2 regions of the Cyanobium sp. PCC 7001 genome follow, and region 1 is predicted to be linked to the other one. Evidence: predicted binding sites of a transcription regulator. Region 1 holds the regulator's gene; the other holds the start of a gene.
What was found. The regulator NtcA, encoded in region 1, controls nitrogen genes in cyanobacteria. The targets are predictions, from matches to a motif close to GTANCNNNNGNTAC.
Positions count from the first base shown of each region.

Region 2: a site for NtcA is predicted at 2,286-2,299, ahead of CPCC7001_RS12725 (P-II family nitrogen regulator). Genes of this name have one in related genera too.

Region 1 is NZ_DS990556.1:1,659,718-1,666,477, reverse strand. Features, by position in the region: gene CPCC7001_RS15800 (TatA/E family twin arginine-targeting protein translocase) at 1-323, shown strand, start outside; gene pth (aminoacyl-tRNA hydrolase) at 492-1,127, shown strand; gene CPCC7001_RS08325 (DUF3146 family protein) at 1,132-1,389, shown strand; gene CPCC7001_RS08320 (resolvase) at 1,367-1,876, opposite strand; gene CPCC7001_RS08315 (DUF3084 domain-containing protein) at 1,873-3,084, opposite strand; gene ntcA (global nitrogen regulator NtcA) at 3,151-3,891, opposite strand; gene CPCC7001_RS08305 (cob(I)yrinic acid a,c-diamide adenosyltransferase) at 4,226-4,795, shown strand; gene dcd (dCTP deaminase) at 4,807-5,400, shown strand; gene thyX (FAD-dependent thymidylate synthase) at 5,420-6,145, opposite strand; gene CPCC7001_RS08290 (thioredoxin domain-containing protein) at 6,167-6,733, opposite strand.
Region 2 is NZ_DS990556.1:2,614,665-2,621,424, reverse strand. Features, by position in the region: gene CPCC7001_RS12740 (cytochrome c biogenesis CcdA family protein) at 1-351, shown strand, start outside; gene CPCC7001_RS12735 (cytochrome c biogenesis protein ResB) at 362-1,729, shown strand; gene queF (preQ(1) synthase) at 1,771-2,145, opposite strand; gene CPCC7001_RS12725 (P-II family nitrogen regulator) at 2,392-2,730, shown strand; gene CPCC7001_RS12720 (TlyA family RNA methyltransferase) at 2,760-3,644, opposite strand; gene CPCC7001_RS15635 (hypothetical protein) at 3,878-4,051, shown strand; gene purB (adenylosuccinate lyase) at 4,143-5,438, shown strand; gene CPCC7001_RS12710 (polysaccharide biosynthesis/export family protein) at 5,501-6,739, opposite strand.

The DNA of each region.
Region 1 (6,760 bases):
TCTTCGGAATCGGCCTCCCCGAGATGGCGGTGATCGCCGCCATCGGCCTCCTGGTCTTCGGCCCCAAACGGCTGCCTGAGCTGGGCCGCACCCTGGGTCGCACCCTCAAGGGGTTCCAGTCGGCCTCCTCGGAGTTCGAGAAGGAGTTCCGCACGGCCATCGCCACGGCTGAGGAGGTGGCTCCTCCCCTCAGCTCGGCCGCCGATGCCACTGCGGGCACGGCCCCGGGGGGCAACGCCGAGGCTCCCGCCCCAGACGACCCCCGAGACGCCCTCCCGGACGCCTCGTCCCCATCCACCCCGTCGCCTTCCGCGGAAGCCTGAAGCTCCCGGAGGTCATCCGGCAGGGCTCTGTGGCAGGGTCGGAGATCGGCCCAAAGGCGGACGCCGTTCGCCGGGGATCCAGGCTCCCGGCGTGCCCGCCCCCTTGCGGCCAGCAGGCCAGCCCCCCTGATGCCAGCAGGCCAGCCCCTGACGTGAACCTCTGAACTCGTGCCTTCCGAGTCCCCCACCCAGCCGGCGCGCCTGCAGTTGGTGGTGGGGCTCGGCAACCCCGGCAGTCGTTACGCCGGCACCCGCCACAACGTGGGCTTCATGGCCCTGGAACAGCTGGTCCGTTCCGCCGGAGGCTCCTTCCGGCAGCAGTCCAGGCTCCACGGTCTGCTGGCCGATGTGGGCCAGGGGGAGCAGCGCCTGCGGCTGCTGATGCCCCAGACCTTCATGAACGACAGCGGCCGCTCCATCCGCGCCGCCCTGGACTGGTTCTCGCTGCGGCCGGCCGAGCTGCTCGTGGTGGTGGACGACATGGATCTGCCGCTCGGGAAGCTGCGCCTGCGGGCCAGCGGCAGCGCCGGGGGGCACAACGGTCTGCGCAGCGCCATCAGCCACCTGGGCACCCAGGACTTTCCACGCCTGCGGATCGGCATCGGGGCGCCGGCCGAGAACCCCGCCGAGCGACGGGCGCGCACCATCGGCCATGTGCTCGGCCGCTTCAGTGCCGCGGAGCAGCCGTGCCTGGAGGCCGTGCTGAACGAAGTGGAGGCCGGCATCGGCCAGATTCAGCGCCTCGGCCTGGAGAGGGCCGGTAATCGATTGAACAGTTTTCAGCCCCAGACCCCGACAGCCTGAGCCCATGGCCCCTCTGCCTGCCACCACAGCCCAGCTGCGTGTGCTGCACCAGAGCTTCAGCAAGCGCAGGCTGGAGGGGGAGGTGAGTGCCGGCGGCTTCCACTGGACCTTCAGCTGGGCCTTCGACCGGGGCGAACTCTGTGTGGAGCCTTCCCTGGGCCGGGCCCTGATCCAGGATGCGCTGCTCCGGTTCCTGCTCAAGGCCGACTATCAGCTCGAGCCGGGCGGCGATTACGCCTTCACGGTGCGCGCCCGCTTCTAGGGCCCGCAGGGCCGGGCCACTGGCGCAGCACCGCCTCGGAGCATCGGCTGAGCGAGCGGCCGAGCCAGCGCTCCACCAGCAGCTGGGCCACCACATCGTCGATGTCGCGCGGAGGCAGCCGCATCCCCCGGGGCAGCAGCTGCCGCCAGCTAGGGGTGTGCCGCAGCTCCCAGTAGCGCGTTCGTGCCGCCAGGGTGGTTCCGTGCTCCTCCACGACCCGGGGCTCGAGGCCTTGCCGGCGCAGCGGCTCCGGCCAGGTGGTGCTGCCGGTGCCGTCCCCCAGCACCACCTCCCGCAGGCCCTGGCCCTGCCGCCAGTCCGCCAGCAGGGCCAGGGCCTGGTCCGGAGGCAGGATGGCGGCCTGCAGCACCTGGGCGGTGCCAGGCTCGGCCAGCACCAGACCGCATTTGCTCCGGCCTGGATCGAGACCGGCCACCGGTGGGGTTGGCGCAGGGGCCGGGGGTCTGCCGGGCTGGTCCGTCGTCATGGGCGTGCCGGCCGCAGCGGCGGGTTCTGCCAACCCCCCAGGATGCGCAGCTCCACCGCGATCGGGTCGGGGGTGTCGGCATCGCGCAGGGCCACGGCCTCCAGCTGCACCACCGTGTCCTCGGGCCGCTCCGCCAGGCTGCGGGCCAGCTGGTTGAACTTGGCGGCATCGAACTGGAGCCCATCCACCAGGGTGCCCTGGCGCTGGGCCTGGGCGTAGGCCGCGGCCAGCAGCAGGTTGAGCCGCCGCACCAGCTGTTCCGGGCTGCGCAGGTCCGCCTCGATCGTGGTGCGGGCCATCACCTCGCCCCCGTCCACCACGCGGCGGTTGGGGCGCAGGTCCGGAAAGGCCAGCACCTGGCGCTCGCCGCGCAGCACGTTGGCCGCCGAGAGGATGCTCACCACCCAGCTGCCCGGACGGGCCAGCAGGCTCTCCAGCCGGGCGATGTCGTTGCTGGGCACCAGCAGGATCTGCCGATCCACCGGCTGGCCGGGCAGCACCCGCCGGAAGGCGTTGCTGTTGGCCTGCTGCAGCAGCGCCGTGATCACCTCCTTCGCCTGATCCGGACGCTCCAGCTGCACCTTGGCGCTGGCCAGGGTCTGACCGGTGGTGATCACCACGTCTCCGCGGCGCAGGGCAATGAGGTTGTTCTCGAGGTCTTCCAGCTCCTTCGCCCCGGCGGCGATCTTCTCGCGCACGGTCTTCAGCTCGGCTTCGGTGCGCTTGATCTCGGCATCGCGGCCGCTCAACACCCGGGTCAGCCGTTCCCGTTCCCGCTCCAGGCGGGCGCGCTGGGCCTGCAGCGGCGCCAGTTCGCGGCGCAGGTCGGTGGCCCGCCGTTCGGCCTGGGCGAGTTCCCTCTGCACCCGGCGCTGGCCCTGCTGGGCGCGGGCCACCTCCGCCTGACTGGAGCTCAGCCGCTCGCGGCTCGCCTCCAGCTGGGTTCGGGTGGTGCTCAACCGCTCCTCGAGCCGCTCCAGCTCGAACAGGCCGGTGCGCAGCCGCTCGCTCACCAGCAGCATCAGCCCCAGGGACACGGCGCTGATCAGGCTGCCGGTGAGCACGGTGATCAGCACCGCCGTGCGCCGCGGCCGCATGTTGAACAGGCTCAGGCGGGCCTTGCCGACGCGGCTGCCCAGGCGATCTCCCAGGGTGGCGAGCACGCCACCCAGCACCAGCAGCGCCAGGATCAGCAGCCAGCCCGACACAGGTGCTCCGCAACGGGGTCAGTATCCCGCCCTGACGGGAACCCCCGGGCCGGCAGTGCCATCGGATCAGCTGAACCGCTTGGCCAGGGCGATCGGGTCGAACACGGTGATCTTCTTGCGATCGATCTGCACCAGACCCTCATTGCGAAGATCCCCCAGAAGCCGGGTGATCGTGACCCGGGTGGAGCCGATCGCCTCGGCGATGGCCTGGTGGGAGAGGCGCAGATCGATCGTGATGCCCTCGGTGCCCGGCACCCCGAAGTCACGGCAGAGCACCAGCAGAAAGCTCACCAGCCGGGAGCTCATGTCCCGGTGGGTGAGGGTTTCGATCATGGTCTCGGTCTGGAGGATCCGGGAGGAGAGCCCCTGAAGCAGCAGCAGCCCCACGCTGGCGTCCTGCTCGATCGCCTTGCGCACCGAGCTGGCCGGGGCGCTCAGCAGCTCCACCCTGGTGAAGGCGATGGCGTGATAGAAGCGATCCGAGCGTTGGCCGGTGAGCAGGGACAGCACGCCGAAGAGGCTGTTCTCCCGCAGCAGGGCCACGGTGATCTCCTCCCCCGACTCGTACACCCTGGAGAGCCGCACGGCGCCGCGCCGCAGCAGGTAGACCCGTTCGGCCGGATCGCCCGGGAAGAAGATGGTCTTGCTGCGCTCGATCGTCTCGATGCTGCTGCCGGACAGGCTGCGGATCACCTCCAGCAGGGTCTGGGTGTTCTGGCCGGCGGACCCGATGCCGCTCACCACCCCGGGGGCCCCACTGCTGGGCGTGCTGGCGGTCCTGCTGAAGCCGCGTGAGGCGCCAACCATGGGGTGGGGAAGGCAGATCGCCGGACCCTAAAGATCACTCCGGGCCCCCCGTGTAGCAACCATCACGCTTTGAGAGTCGGTGGGGCCGTCTGCGACGCGGCTGTGTTCCCCGCCAACACAGGCCGTGCGCCAGTCCGGCTCGGTGGTACAGATGTTTCCACTAGGGGTGGTGTCTGTGTGCTGCGCTACGGCGCGATGCCGCTACATTCAGTCCTGCGTCGCCGGAAGGCCCATGGCCGCCAGTCTCACGACCAGCCCGGGTCCCGGCAGCGCCGAACCCGCCGGTTCCGCGAGGGTGACAGCGCTTCCGCCGCGCCGCACTCCGCGGCTGGAGGTGCTGGGTGCGGCGGGCAGCGAGGCCCCAGCGGCGCCCACCCACCGGCCCCTGCCGCCCACGCCCCTGCCTGTGCGTCTGGCGGCCCAGCCTGAAGGGATGCTCCAGGTGCACACCGCCCCCTTCCGGGGCAGCGCCAATTCCGTGCTCAGCCAGGCTCTGCGCAGCGCGGGGCTGGGCAGCCGCGTGCTGGTGAGCCAGCTGCTGAAGGGGGGCGTCGACCAGGGCCTGGCCGCCAGCCCCTGGCTGTGCGGCCGGCTCCAGTGGCTGCGGCCCTCCGTGGTGGCCTGCCTGGCCGAGCCCGCCGGCGACCACCCCCCGGCGGTGCGGGAGGCCGTGCTGGCGGTGTGGGCCTACAGCCGCCAGCAGCTGCTGCAGGGCGCCGTGGACCTGATGGTGCTCGACGAGCTCGGCCTGGCCGTGGAGCTGGGCTATGTGCCCCTGGAGGAGGTGCTCGCCACGCTCGAGCAGCGGCCGGCCCACCTGGATGTCATCCTGACCGGGCCTTCCATGGGGCCAGAGCTGATGGCGCTGGCCGATCAGGTCACCCAGCTCCGCCGCGGCCTCTAGGTCCACTCCCCATGCTCAAGAACGACCGTTGGATCAAGGCGCAGGCGGCCGGTGGGATGTTGGAGCCGTTCCAGGCCAGCCTGGTGCGCCATCTCGAGCCGGACCAGGCCACCCGACCGGTGCTCAGCTACGGCTGCTCCTCCTACGGCTATGACCTGCGGCTTTCCCCCCAGGAGTTTCTGATCTTCCGGCACGTGCCCGGCACGGTGATGAACCCCAAGCGGTTCAATCCGGCCAACCTGGAGCCCGCTCCCCTGCATGACGACGAGGACGGCTCCTATTTCATCCTCCCGGCCCATTCCTACGGACTTGGTGTGGCGCTGGAGCGCATGCGCGTGCCGGCCAACATCACGGTGATCTGCCTGGGCAAGAGCACCTACGCCCGCCTCGGCATCATTGTGAACACCACCCCGGCCGAGGCCAGCTGGGAGGGGCACCTCACCCTGGAATTCAGCAATTCCTCCGGAGCCGACTGCCGGATCTATGCCAATGAGGGCATCTGCCAGCTGCTGTTCTTCGAAGGCGATCCCTGCGACACCACCTACCGGGATCGGGCCGGCAAGTACCAGCATCAGCCGGAACGGGTGACCCTCGCCCGCGTGTAGCCGCAGCTCACCGGGTTTCTCAGGGGGCCAGGCGGGCGCGGTGGAGCCGGCTCTTCTCGTACCAGGCGGCGATCTCAGGGGTCCAGGCCTGCAGGTGAGGCCAGATCAGATCGCAGAGCTCACGGATCTCCTGCTGGGCATCGAGCTTGGCCCGCAGGTCCAGGAAGTGCAGCAGGGCCCGCAGGGTGAAACTCACCACGAAGTGCTGGCGGTAGTCGAACGGCAGCAGCCCGCGGGCGTGCTCCTCGGCGAAGCCGCTGGCCAGCAGGTCGCGGTAGCGCTCGGCGGCCCGGCGGCAGAGGTCGAGGTCGCATGCACGCTGTTCCTCTGAGTAGAGGTATTTCTTGCCCTGCCGGTCGGCATAGCTGCCGACCGGCCGCAGGTAGAACACCTCCTCGAGATCCACCTCCCCGTTGGCCGCCCGGCAGATGCGCTCGCCGGTGTAGCGCATCGACTGCACATCGAAGCTCACGCCCACCCGGTGGGTGCGCGCCTGCTGCATCACCGAGTGGGGAAACCAGCCCACGTTGAGCACGATCTGGGCGTGCTCGAGCGGTCCGTAGTGCCCCCGCTCCCCGGCCAGCAGCCGCTTGACGCAGATCTCTCCGGCCTGGCGCTCGTCGGGCCAGCTGGCCTGGTCGAGCATCACGAAGCCTTCGCTGTAGTCCTGGTGCATCCCGGCGTAGACGCACTGCTGGGGGTTGGGGGTGGCGGCGATCAGGGCCACGCGGAAGCGGGAATCCATGGCAGCGGGGTGGTGGGGATCTCAGCCGTGGCTGCGTGGTCCTGCCATGGTGCCAGTGCCGCCAGCCTCGATCCCCGCCTCGCCCCCGGCCAGGGGGCTCACGGCGCCCACACCGGCCAGCTGGGGCAGGGGCTGGTCCGTCACCAGGGCCTCCGCCAGGGCCAGCAGCTCCGGCTGGCTGCGGACGCCGATCGAGCGGCCGACGGTGTCACCGCGGCCGTCGAACAGCTCGAGCTGGGGGATGCCGTTCACCGCGAAGCGCTCCAGCTCGGGTTCCCAGCGCGGGTTGTCCACGTTGAGCAGCACCACGTCCAGGCGGCCGCGGTAGCCGGATTCAACCGACTGCATCGCCGGCGCCATGGTGCGGCAGGCCTCGCACCAGTCGGCGTAGAACTCCACCAGGGTGGGGCGCCCATCGGCGAGGGCGACCGACAGCTCGGGAGAGCGGCGGGCCAGGGCCTCGAGCGGCGCCTGGGGTTGCAGCCCGCCCCGCAGCCAGAGCACCGCCGCGGCCAGCAGGCTGGCGATCAGCACCAGCACCAGCCGCTCGCGCCGGCCGAGACCCGGGGCACCGGAGGAACTGCTCATCGTGGATAGGTTGGGAGAGACTGCTGC
Region 2 (6,760 bases), 950 kb from region 1:
TTCTCCCTGCCGGTGGGTCCCGATCCCGAACGCTGGAGGCAGCGGGTGCCTGCTCCCCTGGCCCCCCTGGCTGCTGGTCTTGCCTTCGGCCTGGCCGCCACACCCTGCACCACCCCAGTGCTCGCCGTGCTTCTGGGCTGGCTCACCCAGATGGGTCAGCCCCTGATGGGCATGCTGCTGCTCACCAGCTTCGGGGCCGGCCAGGTGATGCCCCTCCTGCTGGCTGGCACGGCCGCCGCCACCCTTCCCGGGCTGTTGCGCTTGCGCCAGCTGGGCCAGTGGGTGCCCCCGATCAGCGGTGTGGTCCTGCTGAGCAGCGGCCTGATCACCCTGGTGGCCAACCTCGCCTGATGCCGCGGCCATGACACCCTTGCTCCGTCTGGTGGGCTGGATTGCAGACCTGAAGCTGGCCATCGGCCTGCTGGTGGTGATCGCCGCGGCCAGTGCGGTGGGAACGCTCATTCCCCAGCAGGAAAGCGCCAGCTTCTATCACAAGCTCTATGACCCCCAACCGTGGCTGGGCCTGCTGCCTGGTGACGCCGTTCTGGGGCTCGAGCTGGATCACGTCTACTCCAGCCGCTGGTTTCTGGCCCTGCTGGCCTGGCTGGCGCTCTCCCTGGTGCTGTGCAGCTGGCGGCGCCAGTGGCCCGCGCTGCAGGCAGCCCTGCGCTGGGTCGATTACCGCACCCCGAGGCAGCTCAGCAAACTCACCGTCGCCGAAACCCTGAGCTGCACCGATGCCCTGGCGGACCTGGAGCGGCTGGACTCCCGCCTGAGGCAACGGGGCTGGCAGGTACGGCGTCTTGACGAGCGCCTGGCGGCCCGACGGGGAGTGCTCGGCCGGGTGGGGCCGCTGCTTGTGCATGCCGGGATGGTGGTTCTGATGCTGGGGGCCGCCTGGGGCGCCCTGGGGGGCCAGCGGGCCGAGCAGTTCCTGGCCCCGGGGCGCAGCCTCGAACTGGTGGACCGCCGTGGCCACACCACGCTCACCCTGGCCCTGGATCAGTTCGCGATCACCCGGGACCCGGCGGGCCGGCCGGAGCAGTTCAGTTCGTCGCTGCGTCTGCTGCGGGGTAACGGCCAGGTCGACCAGGAGGCTGACCATCCCGATCAAGGACGTGATGGAGCAGACCCCAACCTGCTCAAGGCTGCCACCATCAGCGTCAATCACCCGCTGCGGTTCCAGGGCATCACCCTCTACCAGGCCGACTGGAGTCTGGCGGCCGTCAGCCTGAGACTCGGCAACAGTCCGGTGCTCGAGGTGCCCCTGCAGAGCTTTCCCCAGCTGGGTGATCAGATCTGGGGACTGGTGCTCCCCACCCGACCGGACGGCTCCGATCCCGTGCTGCTGAGCGTCACCAGTGAGCAGGGCCCCGTCGCCGTGTTCGGTGCCGATGGCGCCAGGCTGGGCCAGATCGCCATCGGCGGCGAACCGCTCGAGGTGAACGGCGTGCCGATGCGGGTGAGCGGGATCCTTCCTGCCAGCGGAATCCTGTTGAAACGCGATCCGGGCGTGCCACTGGTCTACAGCGGCTTCGCCCTCACCCTGCTGGGCGGTGGGCTGAGCGTGCTGGCCACGCGGCAGCTGTGGGCGATCGCCGAAGGCGGGCGGTTGCACGTGGGCGGGCTGTGCAACCGCAACCTCACGGCCTTTGCCCAGGAGCTGCCGAATCTCCTGGGCGATCTGGACCCGGCCCAGACGGACGCCCCGATGGGAGAGGCAGCCTGATCGGGGATCGGGTTCAGACCAGCCGGAACATGCCTTGCGGCTCAGCTGGGCTGTCGAACGCCATGGGACGCACGGATCACCGTGTGCACATTGCCACGGGGGTTGAAGTCAGCCTCCAGCTGCATCCACACCGGGTCACAGGCGGCGACGAAGTCATCCAGGAGGCGGTTCACCACTTCTTCGTGGGAGATCGTGCGGTCGCGGTAGCTGTTCACGTACAGCTTGATCGCCTTGAGCTCCATCACCCGGGGGCCCGGCTGGTACAGCAGCTGCAGCGTGGCGAAGTCGGGGTAGCCCGAGAAGGGGCACAGACAGGTGAATTCCGGCAGGGTGATGCTGATCTCGTAGACCCGTCCGGGGCGGGGGTTCTCGAAGCAGAGGAGGCTGGCCTCAGCGATCGCCCGCTCCCCGTACAGGGGAGTGCGCGTCGCGCCATCCGGCTCCGCCTGGGATGCAGCGGCAGCAGGTGCCCCCTGACTCGACGCGGGTGGATGGGAAGCCGTCACGGGAATGGAAGCAGTGCGCAGGTGTGGCGATCCTATGGAGCCCGCCAGAGGTAGCAACCGCTACGACGACACCCCGGGGGCTCGGGCCTAATGGAGAGGTTCCCGCCACCGGCGGGATCCACTGAGAGACTGCATCTTCCAGCCCCAGCCGCTTCCATGAAAAAAGTCGAGGCCATCATCCGGCCCTTCAAGCTTGAAGACGTCAAGATCGCCCTGGTCAACGCCGGCATCGTCGGCATGACCGTGAGTGAGGTTCGCGGCTTCGGTCGGCAGAAGGGCCAGGTCGAGCGCTATCGGGGCTCGGAGTTCACGGTGGAATTCCTGCAGAAGCTCAAACTCGAGATCGTGGTCGACGATGAGAAGGTCGACACCGTGGTCGGAGCCATCCAGGACGCGGCCCGCACCGGCGAGATCGGCGACGGCAAGATTTTCGTGAGCACCATCGACGCCGTGATCCGCATCCGCACCGGCGATCGGGACAGCGGGGCGATCTGATCGGTTCTGTCCCTGGCCGAGACTCCGGATCAGCTGGTGGCCAGGGTGCTGGCCACCAGCTTTTGGATGGTGGCCTCTCGCTCGGCTGGGTCCGCTGACAGGGCCCAGTCGCCTTCAAAGCCCGTGGGCTCCGCCCCTTGGACGTCGCCCTCAGCCACAGAGCGCAGCCAGAGCAGGTATTCATGGTTTCCGGCCGGTCCGGTGAGCGGAGAGGCCACCAGACCCTGGGCCCGCAGCCCAAGCGACGCGGCGGAGGTGATCACGCCGTTGATCGCCTCGGCGTGGGCCTCGGCACTGCGCACCACCCCCCCCTTGCCGACGCGAGCCTTGCCCACCTCGAACTGAGGCTTGACGAGCAGCAGCAGATCCGCTGGAGGCCGGGGAGATGCGCTGGCTAGCAACCCCACCAGGGCTGGGAGCACCAGGCAAAGCGAAATGAACGAGACGTCAGCCACGGCCAGATCGGGCCTGGGATCGCCAGGTTGAAACAGCTGCTCGGGGGTGAGATGACGGAGGTTGGTGCGCTCCTTGAGCACCACGCGCGCATCCGTGCGCAGACTCCAGGCGGTCTGGCCGTAACCCACATCGATGCCGTAGACGCGGGCAGCCCCGTGGCGGAGCAGACAGTCGGTGAAGCCTCCGGTGGAGATGCCGCCATCCAGGCAGACACGGCCCTGGGTCCGGATCGGAAAAGCCTGGAGGGCCGCCTCCAGCTTCTCCCCACCCCTGGAGACGAAGCGGGGCGGCCGCTGAACCTGAAGCGGCAGATCGGCAGTGACATCGGTGCCGGGTTTGTCCAGCACGCGCTCACCGCTTCGCACCATGCCGGCACGGATGAGCTGCTGGGCGCGCTGGCGCGTCTCCGCCAGTCCTCGGGCGACCAGCTCCAGATCGAGGCGTTGCTTACGCGCCAAGGCCCGCCCACCTTGACCATCCGTAGGTGTCTTCCACGACAGCCACGCTGCGTTGCGATTCCCTGATCAAACCACAGGCGAAACCAAACAGATTGCGTGGATGTTCACGCTGGCACCAAAAGCCCCGGGAAGATGGATACCAGCCCTGGAGCGGCAGCATGGAGCCCCGTCGATCCCCTGAACGGCCCGAGCCGACATGGCCTGATCAGGGCCTCGGCCGGCACCCCTCGAACGTGGTCGAGCTGCTCCAGCCGGGCAGCTTCGTGAAACTGCGCAATCAACCGTCCGACCTTCCCCCCTTCCAGCTGATCCAATGCAGGGGAGGGCGTTGCTGGGTGCGCCAGCAGAGCTGGGGACAACTGGTGCAGTGGGAGGTGGCTCACCGGCAGCTCACTGCGGCTGCCTGAGTTCGGCAGCGTCAACTCCAGCTGCCCCCTGCCGCTGACCCATCCATCAGCCGACCCATACATTGGTGGGGCCGTTGCCGCCCACCGGTCCTTGATCGAGCGTTACACCCTGCCCGAGATGGGCGCCATCTGGAGCGAGGAAGCCAAGTTCCAGAGCTGGCTGGACGTGGAGATCGCAGCCACCGAGGCCAACGGCGAACTCGGCCACGTGCCAGCCGAAGCCGTGGACACCATCAAGGCGAAGGCCCGCTTCGAAGTGGCGCGCATCCTCGAGATCGAGGCCGAGGTGCGTCACGACGTGATCGCCTTCCTCACCAACGTCAACGAGCACGTCGGGGATGCCGGGCGCTACATCCACGTCGGCATGACCAGTTCCGATGTGCTGGACACCGGCCTGGCCCTGCAGATGAAGGCCTCGGTCCAGCTGCTGCGCCAGGAGCTGGAGAAGCTGGTGGAGGGCCTGCGATCCCTCGCTGGGGCCCACAAGGACACGGTGATGATCGGCCGCTCCCACGCCATCCACGGGGAGCCCATCACCTTCGGGTTCAAGGTGGCGGGATGGCTGGCGGAGGCGCTCCGCAATCAGGAGCGGCTCGAGCGCCTCGAGACGGTGGTGAGCGTGGGCCAGATCAGCGGAGCCATGGGCACCTACGCCAACACCGATCCCCGCGTGGAAGCCATCGCCTGCGAACGCCTGGGCCTGGTGCCGGATACGGCCAGCACCCAGGTGATCGCCCGGGACCGCCACGCCGAGTACGTGCAGACCCTGGCCCTGGTGGGTGCGGCCCTCGAGCGGTTCTCCACGGAAATCCGCAACCTTCAGCGCACCGATGTTCTGGAGGTGGAGGAAAACTTCGCCAAGGGCCAGAAGGGCAGTTCCGCCATGCCCCACAAGCGCAACCCGATCCGCAGTGAGCGGATCAGTGGCCTGGCCAGGGTGCTGCGCAGCTACAGCGTGGCCGCGCTCGAGAACTGCGCCCTGTGGCATGAGCGGGACATCAGCCACAGTTCGGTGGAGCGGATGATGCTGCCCGACTGCTCGGTGACTCTGCACTTCATGCTGCGCGAGATGACCGAGGTGGTGAAGGGGCTGGGGATCTACCCCGAGAACATGGCGCGCAACATGAACATTTACGGAGGCGTGGTCTTCAGCCAGCGGGTGCTGCTTGCCCTGGTCGAGGCGGGGCTCAGCCGGGAAGAGGCCTACCGCCTGGTGCAGCGCAACGCCCACGCCGCCTGGAACCGGGAGCGCGGCGACTTCCGCGCCAACCTGGAGGCGGATGCTGAGGTGACCAACCGCCTGAGCCCGGATCAGCTGGCGGCCTGCTTCTCCACCGAGCTGCACCGGGCCAACCTGGAGGTGATCTGGCAGCGGCTGGGGCTGTGAGCCCAGACCCGCTGCAGGCCGGCTGATCTGCGGGCCAGAATGATCAGCTGGTCATGATCAGATCAGCGGGTGAGGATGTTGTACAGCGAGGCTGCGTTGAGCAGGGGGCCCAGTGGAGCAACTGCCTGGGAGAGGGTGTCGTTGAAGCGGGTCCAGTTGTTGCGGTAGACCACCACCACATCGCCATTGCGCAACGGGGGATTGGCCTCCGAACCCAACGGTGCCGCTGGATCGAAAGCCACCTGACGCGACAGGATCGAGCCGTCGGCCTCCATCCTCAGCAGGCGGATGTTGGAGGCCTTGGCCCGCTGGGGATCGAGTCCTCCAGCCGCCAGCACGGCATTGGTGAGGGGACTGTTGGACTTCACCTGCTTGACCCCCGGGCTGACCACCTCTCCCACCACGTTCACCGAGATGGCATCGGGGGCGAAATTGGAGGCGGCCGAGGCGATCAGGGCTTCACTGGACTGGACCCCCTCCACCTTGTCGACCTTGATCATGTCCCCGTCATTGATCAGCGGGTTCACGGCGGTGCCGTTCCCCATCAAGACGCTGAGGTAATCGAAGCGGTACTCACGGGACGGTTCTCCGGGGGCATTGCCACGGCGGACCAGCACCAGGTTGGAGAGGTCCCCCAGCGCCGTGATGCCGCCGGCCCTCTGGAGCGCATCCACCATCGTGGGCCAACCAGACGTGTTAACGACCGTTCCCACCCCCTCAAGGCCAGGGCCTGAGGCCCTCAGTGTGGAGGAGGAGGGATCGCGGCTGAGGGTGTAGAAGCCTGGCCGCTCGACCTGCCCCACCAGGGACACCCGCACCGGGCGGGGTGCCATCAGATCGATATAGACGAGGGGGCGCCTGAGGATGGCGCTGTAGAGGGCGGTGATCCGGTTGTTCGCCTCATCGAGGGTCATGCCCCAGACGTTCACCGAGCCGATCCGCGGCAGGTTGATGGTGCCGTCGCTGAGGACCTCGGTTTCAGCTCCATAGCCCTCGACCTTGAACACGGTGACCCTGACCCGATCGCCAGGAGCCAGGCGGTAGCGGAAGCCGCTGTGGCGGGGATCCTGGGACTGGCGCTTCACCACGCTTGTCCCCTCCAGACGGGACGGCCGACCCTCGGAAGGAGGGGCCACCGATGGGGTCGAAGCCTCTCCAGGCATCGGGTAGGCCTGAGGCGCCGAACGCACGGCCGCTGGGACGGCGGTGAGGGCGCACTGGGCGAGCACCAGTCCACAGACCCCTGTTCTCAGCGGTGCCTGCCAGCCGGGCTGCCGGGGGAACAGGGGATTCAGGGACATCGACGGGCAAGCGAACGGACG